2 regions of the Streptomyces sp. NPDC051320 genome follow, and region 2 is predicted to be linked to the other one. Evidence: riboswitches for the same ligand, from Rfam matches in the RefSeq annotation. Region 2 holds a riboswitch; the other holds the start of a gene.
What was found. Region 2 has a riboswitch for glycine ahead of gcvT (glycine cleavage system aminomethyltransferase GcvT). Riboswitches for the same ligand answer to the same signal wherever they lie in the genome.
Positions count from the first base shown of each region.

Region 1: linked by a shared signal. The riboswitch ahead of gcvP (aminomethyl-transferring glycine dehydrogenase) and the one ahead of gcvT (glycine cleavage system aminomethyltransferase GcvT) in region 2 are both predicted to bind glycine.

Region 1 covers NZ_JBFBAL010000025.1:27,738-31,139, forward strand. The annotation lists gene gcvP (aminomethyl-transferring glycine dehydrogenase) at 1-1,414, opposite strand, end outside; glycine riboswitch at 1,602-1,700, opposite strand; gene AB0M87_RS31970 (PRC-barrel domain-containing protein) at 1,849-2,223, shown strand; gene AB0M87_RS31975 (DNA polymerase IV) at 2,142-3,402, opposite strand, start outside.
Region 2 covers NZ_JBFBAL010000001.1:257,260-260,661, reverse strand. The annotation lists gene gcvH (glycine cleavage system protein GcvH) at 1-112, opposite strand, end outside; gene gcvT (glycine cleavage system aminomethyltransferase GcvT) at 201-1,379, opposite strand; glycine riboswitch at 1,525-1,620, opposite strand; gene AB0M87_RS01165 (AAA family ATPase) at 1,784-2,557, shown strand; gene AB0M87_RS01160 (enhanced serine sensitivity protein SseB) at 2,603-3,346, shown strand.

The sequences.
Region 1 (3,402 bases), on a different contig from region 2:
CCTGGCGCAGCAACCCCTGCGGCAGCGCGTCGGGCGTGGCCCCGTCGAGTGCCTCGATGTCGCAGTCGGCACCGAAGGCCGCCCAGACGGCGGCCAGCTGGGCCCGGGTGGTGGTCTCGTCGCAGGAGATGGACACCCGGTCGGCGTCGACCCGGCGCAGATTGACCCCACCCTCACGGGCAGCGGCGACCACCTCGTCGGCCTTTCCGCCGGTCCGCACGCTCAGCGTGTCGAAGTACTCCGCATGCACCACATCGACGCCTGCCTCGCGCAGGCCGGCGGCCAGGATCGCCGCGTAGCGATGGGTGCGGCGGGCGATGTCCCGCAGGCCGTCCGGACCGTGATACACCGCGTACATCCCCGCCATCACCGCGAGCAGCACCTGCGCGGTGCAGATGTTGCTGGTGGCCTTCTCCCGGCGGATGTGCTGCTCACGCGTCTGAAGGGCCAGCCGGTACGCCTTGTTGCCGTCGGCGTCCACCGAAACCCCCACGAGCCGACCGGGCAGGCTGCGCGCGAACTTCTCGCGCACGGCCATGAACCCGGCGTGCGGGCCGCCGAAGCCCATCGGCACGCCGAAGCGCTGGGTGGTGCCCACCGCAATGTCGGCGCCGAGTTCACCCGGCGAGGTGAGCAGGGTCAGCGCGAGCAGATCGGCGGCAACGGTGACGATCGCCCCGAGCTCGTGCGCCTGCTCCACGACCGGCCGGATGTCGTGTACGCCGCCTGAGGCGCCCGGGTACTGCAGCAGCACGCCGAACACCCCGCGCTCGGCGACCTCAGCCGGAATACCGTCGCTCAGGTCGGCGACCACGACCTCCACGCCGGCCGGCTCGGCTCGGGTCTCGATCACCGCCACCGTCTGCGGCAGCGCGTCGGCGTCGACCAGGAAGACACCGTTCTTCACCTTGCCGACCCGGCGGGCGAGTGACATCGCCTCGGCCGCCGCGGTGCCCTCGTCGAGCAGCGAGGCGCCCGATGTGGGCAGCCCGGTGAGATCGGCGACCACGGTCTGGAAGTTGAGCAGCGCCTCGAGGCGGCCCTGCGAGATCTCCGGCTGGTAGGGCGTGTACGCGGTGTACCAGGCGGGGTTCTCCATGACGTTGCGGAGGATCACCGGCGGCGTGAAGGTGCCGTAGTAGCCGAGCCCGATCATGGGGGCCATCACCCGGTTGCGATCGGCAAGGGAGCGAAGCTCCGCGAGTACCTCGGCCTCGGTCCGGGCCTCGGGGAGCCGCAGCTCGTCGGCGCTCCTGATGACTTCGGGCACCGCGGCGGAGGTGAGCTCGTCCAGCGAGCCGTAACCGACATGGGCGAGCATCTTGGCCTGGGCGCCGGCGTCGGGCCCGATGTGGCGCTGCTCGAAGGGGATGCCACGCTCCAGCCGGGAGAGCGGAATGCGGTCGGCGGTCATATGGGAGGCCTCCTGGTCGATACGACCTGCGAGAGGTACCGCTGCACGGGTACCCGGACGGCCTCCCCCTCTGTCATCTCAACCTGAGAGTTTCACCGGCCGTCCGGGGACATGCCGGCTTTCACCGTCGGTGAGGAGGGGTTCCGGACGTGCCCGTCCGATGCCCGCCCCTGCTTTCCAGAGTGACCTCGTCCGTGCGGTACGTGTGCCTGAGAGATTCCGGGGAGGATTTGCTCCTTCGGCGCCTCCGGACACTTCGTCCGGAGGACTCTCCCGCGCGGGGTCAGTAGCCACTGGCCAGCCTACCAGCGCGGCACATCCACCGTATTCGAGTGGCCGATGCCCGGCATCTGCCCTTCTGTAGGGAATACGGATATGTGGGGGGCGTAGATCCGTGGGGATGTTCCGACCAGTTGCGACCAGTTGGAGGGACCGTGCAGACCGACATCGATCCGCGCAACCTGATCGGCCGCAAGGCATTCGACCGCAATGGTCTCAAGATAGGCACGGTGGACGAGGTCTATCTCGACGACGCCACGGGGTCACCCGAATGGGCGGCCGTCCGCACCGGCCTGTTCAGCAGGGACGCCTTCGTGCCGCTGGCACCCAGCGAGGTGGTCCAGGAGGCGCTGCGGGTGCCCTTCGACCGGACCCTGATCAAGGACGCGCCGGATTTCGGTGTCGGCCGGCATCTCTCCCCGGAACAGGAGCTCCAGCTCTACCACCACTATGGTCTCGACGTCTCGGCGCCGGCTCCCGCGCCGTCCCCGGACCGTGACTTCGGCCGGCTCGCGGGCGGCGAAGGCTGATCGTCCGGGTCGGCCTCGACCGCCCGCACCAGCGGCAACGGCTCCGCCGGTGCCAGATGGGGATCGTCGACGCCGAACGTCCGCACCCGCCCCGGTCCCGTCGACCACGGCTCCTCGAACCGCACCGTCACCCGCCCCACCCCGCTGCCCTGCACCCATCCCGCCCCGTACTCGCTGTGCCGCACATCCTGCCCGGCGGGCCAACGGCGGGGGGCGGGTGGCCGCGGCTCCTCGGCCGGTGTCCCGTCGGTGCTCGGGAGGGCCGCTCGGTCTTCCGGCTCCGGTTCTGCGGCGCGTTCGGCGGCGGCCTGGGCGAACAGATCCTCCTGGGTGAAGTCGGCGAGCCCGGTGACACCCACACCCAGCAGCCTGACCCCTCCCGTGGTGTCCACCGCCTCGAGCAACCGGCCTGCGGCCTCACGCACCACGGAGGGGTCGTCGGTGGGCCCGCGGAGGGTCTCGGAACGCGTCAGCGTGGAGAAGTCGTATCTGCGCACCTTGAGGACCACTGTCCGGCCCGAGCGCTCTGCAGCGCGCAACCGCTGCACACACCGGTCCGCCAGCCGGCCGACCTCCGACTTCACCCGCTGCCTGTCGTGCAGATCCACGTCGAAGGTGTCCTCGACGGAGACCGACTTGGTGTCCCGCTCGGCGATCACCGGGCGGTCGTCGTATCCGACCGCCATCCGGTACAGGGATCCGCCGTGCGCCTTGCCCAGCAGCCGCACCAGTTCGCCCTCACCGGCCTCCGCGAGGTGCGAGACCGTCGTCATCCCGGCCCGCCTCAGGTGTTCGCCGGTGGCGGGGCCCACGCCCGGCAGCGTGCGCACGCTCAGCGGGGCCAGCAGTTCCCGCTCGGTGCCCGGTTCGATCAGCACCAGTCCGTCCGGCTTGGCCTGCTCGGAGCCGATCTTCGCCAGCATCTTGGAACCGGCCAGGCCGACCGATCCGCTGAGCCCGGTCACCACCAGGATGTCCCTGCGCAACTGCTCGCCGACGCGCCGCGCGGACGCCGTGTCGTCGGCCACCCCGCCGGCTTCCAGATCGACGAAGGCCTCGTCCAGGCTCAGCGGTTCGACGAGCGGGGAGAGCCGCCCGAGCAGCTCCATCACCTGGTTGCTCACCTCGCGGTACAGGGTGAACCGTGGCACCAGGTAGGCCGCGTTCGGACACAGCCGA
Region 2 (3,402 bases):
CGCCGAGCGCGTTGGCCGCGAACTCGGTGATGCCGACCGTCGAGACGCCGTCCTCGGCGCCCGACAGCCACTCGTGCTCCTTGCTGTAACGCAGCTGCTGGGGGTTGCTCATGACCTGATTCTCCCGGATGCGGTGGAGTGCTGATGAACGGATGTCTTGAGTGCTGAGATGAAGGCGGGACCCGGAGGGGTGGGCTGGGTCACTTCTGACGCTTGTAGAAGGGGAGCGCCACGACCTCGTACGGCTCATGCGTACCGCGAATGTCCACGCCCACCCCGGAGGTACCCGGCTCGGCGTGTGCCGCGTCGACGTAGGCCATGGCGATCGGCTTGCCGATGGTGGGTGAGGGGGCGCCCGAGGTGACCTCGCCGATCACCCGGCCTTCGGCGACGACCGGATAGCCCGCCCGGGGTACCCGGCGGCCCTCGGCGATCAGGCCGACCAGCTTGCGCGGCGGGTTCGAGGACGCCCGCTCGGCGGCGGCCTCCAGGGCCGTGCGCCCGACGAAGTCGCCCTCCTTCTCGAACTTGACGACGCGGCCGAGACCGGCGTCGAAAGGCGTCAGCGCGGTGGTCAGCTCGTGCCCGTACAGCGGCATGCCCGCCTCCAGGCGCAGCGTGTCGCGGCAGGAGAGACCACAGGGCACCAGACCCACCGGGGCGCCGGCATCGGTGAGTGCCTGCCACACCTTCTCGGCGTCGGACGGGGCGACGAACAACTCGAAGCCATCCTCGCCGGTGTAACCGGTACGGGCGATCAGCGCGGGGACGCCGGCGACCGTGCCGGGCAGACCGGCGTAGTACTTCAGCCCGTCCAGGTCGGCGTCGGTCACCGACTTCAGGATGCCGGGGGACTCCGGCCCCTGCACCGCGATCAGGGCGTATGCGTCGCGGTCGTCCCGTACCTCGGCGTCGAAGCCCGACGAACGCTCCGCCAGTGCGTCCAGCACGGTCTGCGCGTTGCCCGCATTGGCCACGACCAGGTATTCGGTTTCGGCCAGCCGGTAGACGATCAGGTCGTCGAGGATCCCGCCGTCCTCCCGGCAGATCATCGTGTAGCGGGCCCGGCCCGCGCCGACGGTGCCGATGTTGCCGACCAGGGCGTGGTTCAGCAGGTCCACGGCCTGCGCGCCGGTGACGGTGATCTCGCCCATGTGCGAGAGGTCGAAGAGTCCGGCGCGGGTCCGTACGGCGTTGTGCTCGTCGCGTTCGCTGGCGTATCGCAGCGGCATGTCCCAGCCGGCGAAGTCGGTCATCGTGGCACCCAGCGAACGGTGCAGGGCTCGAAGAGGGCTGTGGTGCGAAGCGCCATCAGGTAGGGCGGTGGTGGGCGACGGGTGGGCGGTGTGGCGCGGGGTGGGGTCGGGGGTGGTGCTCATATGTGGGGCTCCCGGGGCATGACAGGCGAGGGTGATTCCTCCCCATCTGTCATCGGAACCTGAGAGGTTCGCCGGCGCCTGTTGAGAAGGCTCGGCTTGCACCTTGGGTGGGACCGCACGGCGGCGGCCCGCTTTTCAGATCTGCCTCGTCCGCGCGGTACGGGGCCTGAGAGATTACAAGGGAGGGACTTGCTCCTTCGGCGCCCCGGCAACTGGCCGGGGACTCTCCCGCGCGGATTCGAACGGCCTGTATGGAGTTGGCGCGCACATCATCGCACGGCGGGTGCGACCGGCAAATCACTTGTCCCGCATTACCGTTTCTTTACACTTCTTGGGCAGAGGGTCACTGCGGGACGGGCGGTCTGACGGGGGACCCGACGGGCGTCCTTACGGGGGGAGCGGTCATGACGGGGCAGACGCGGGGCGCGGTGGCACCGTTGAGGAGTCCTGCTTTACCGGCCGGCGGGCCGGGCGCGTCGGTGCGGGAGGCGATCGGCTGTCCGCCCGGCGCGGCGACAGCGCCCACCGTCCGCGATCTGCGGGAGCGGGCCGGCCACAGCCCGCACGGCCTGCACTTCGCGTCGGGGGACCTGGTGGTCGTTTCAGGTCTGCCCGGCAGCGGCAAGTCCACCCTGCTGAACCGGGCCGCCGCGGCCCACCGCATCGACTCGCAGGACGCACGGGAGCGCTGGCAGCGCCGGATGCCCCGCTTCCTGCCCTACTGGAGCTACCGCCCGCTGGTGCGGACCGCGCACTACGCGGGGCTGTGGCGGGCGCTGCGTTCCGGCGAGAGCGTCGTCGTGCACGACTGCGGCACCCAGGCGTGGGTGCGCGGCCGGCTCGCCCGCGCGGCGCGGCGGCGCGGCCGCGCTCTGCATCTGCTGCTGCTCGACGTGACACCCGATGTGGCGCGGGCCGGACAGGCCGAGCGGGGCCGGGGCGTCTCCGCGTACGCCTTCGCCAGGCACCAGCGGGCGATCGGCCGGCTGGTGCGCGACGCGGAGAGCGAACGGCTGCCCGCCGGCTGCGGTTCGGCGGTGCTGCTCGACCGTGCGGCGGCGGAGGTGCTGAGCCGGATCGGCTTCGGGGACGGGCCCGGTTACGCGGGTGGACCCGGGTACTCGGCCGGGCCCGGTTACGCAGGAGGGCGAAGCCACGACGGGTCGCCGGGTCGTTAGGGTCGTTCGGTACACGACAGGTAAGAAGGGGATATCTCGGTGGACATGGCATGGCCGGGCAATGAGCTCGAAGAGGTACTGACGGCCTCGGTCGGTAACCCCGCCGCGGGCGGCCGGTTGATCGAGGTGCTCGGGCGCAGCAGCCTCTGGGTGCCGCTGCCCAACGGTGGCAGCAACGACAGCCGTGCTCTCGACCTGCCCACCCTCGACGTGGACGGCGGCGCGTACGTGCCGGCCTTCAGTTCCGAGGCGGAGTTCCTGCGATGCGTCGGCTCGCACCTCTCCTTCACTGTGGCGCCCGCCGTCGAATTCGCCCGGGGGCTTCCACCGCAGCTGGGCATAGCCGTGAACCCGGGCGGCGCGGTCGGTATGCCGCTTCCGCCGCCCGCCGTCGCCGAGCTCTGCCGGGCCGGGCGCACCTTGCTGGACGGGCCGGCGAGCGGCGGACGGGTGCGGCTCTTCGAGCCGGACTGGCAGGAGGACCCGGTGGACTTCCTCTCGGTGGCCGCCGGCGAGTTCGACCAGATCGGCGTGGTCCGTTCGGCCCGCAGAGCGCTCGCGTCGATCGAGGGCGGCGATCCGGTTCTCTTCGTGGGCATCGAGTTCGCGACCTGGGACGGCGCGGGGCGGGATGCCCCGATGGACGCGCTCGGCCGGGCACTCGGCCGGGTCGAGGTGCGCTGGCCGGTCAATCTCCTGCTGCTCGACGTGGCACAGGATCCGGTCGTCGACTGGATGCTGGAGAAGATACGGCCCTTCTACGTCAGGGACGCGCTGATGCCCTCCTAGTGGGTGCCGACGCCTCCGCCCGCCTCAGGACCGGGTGCGCGGCGGACGGCGGACCT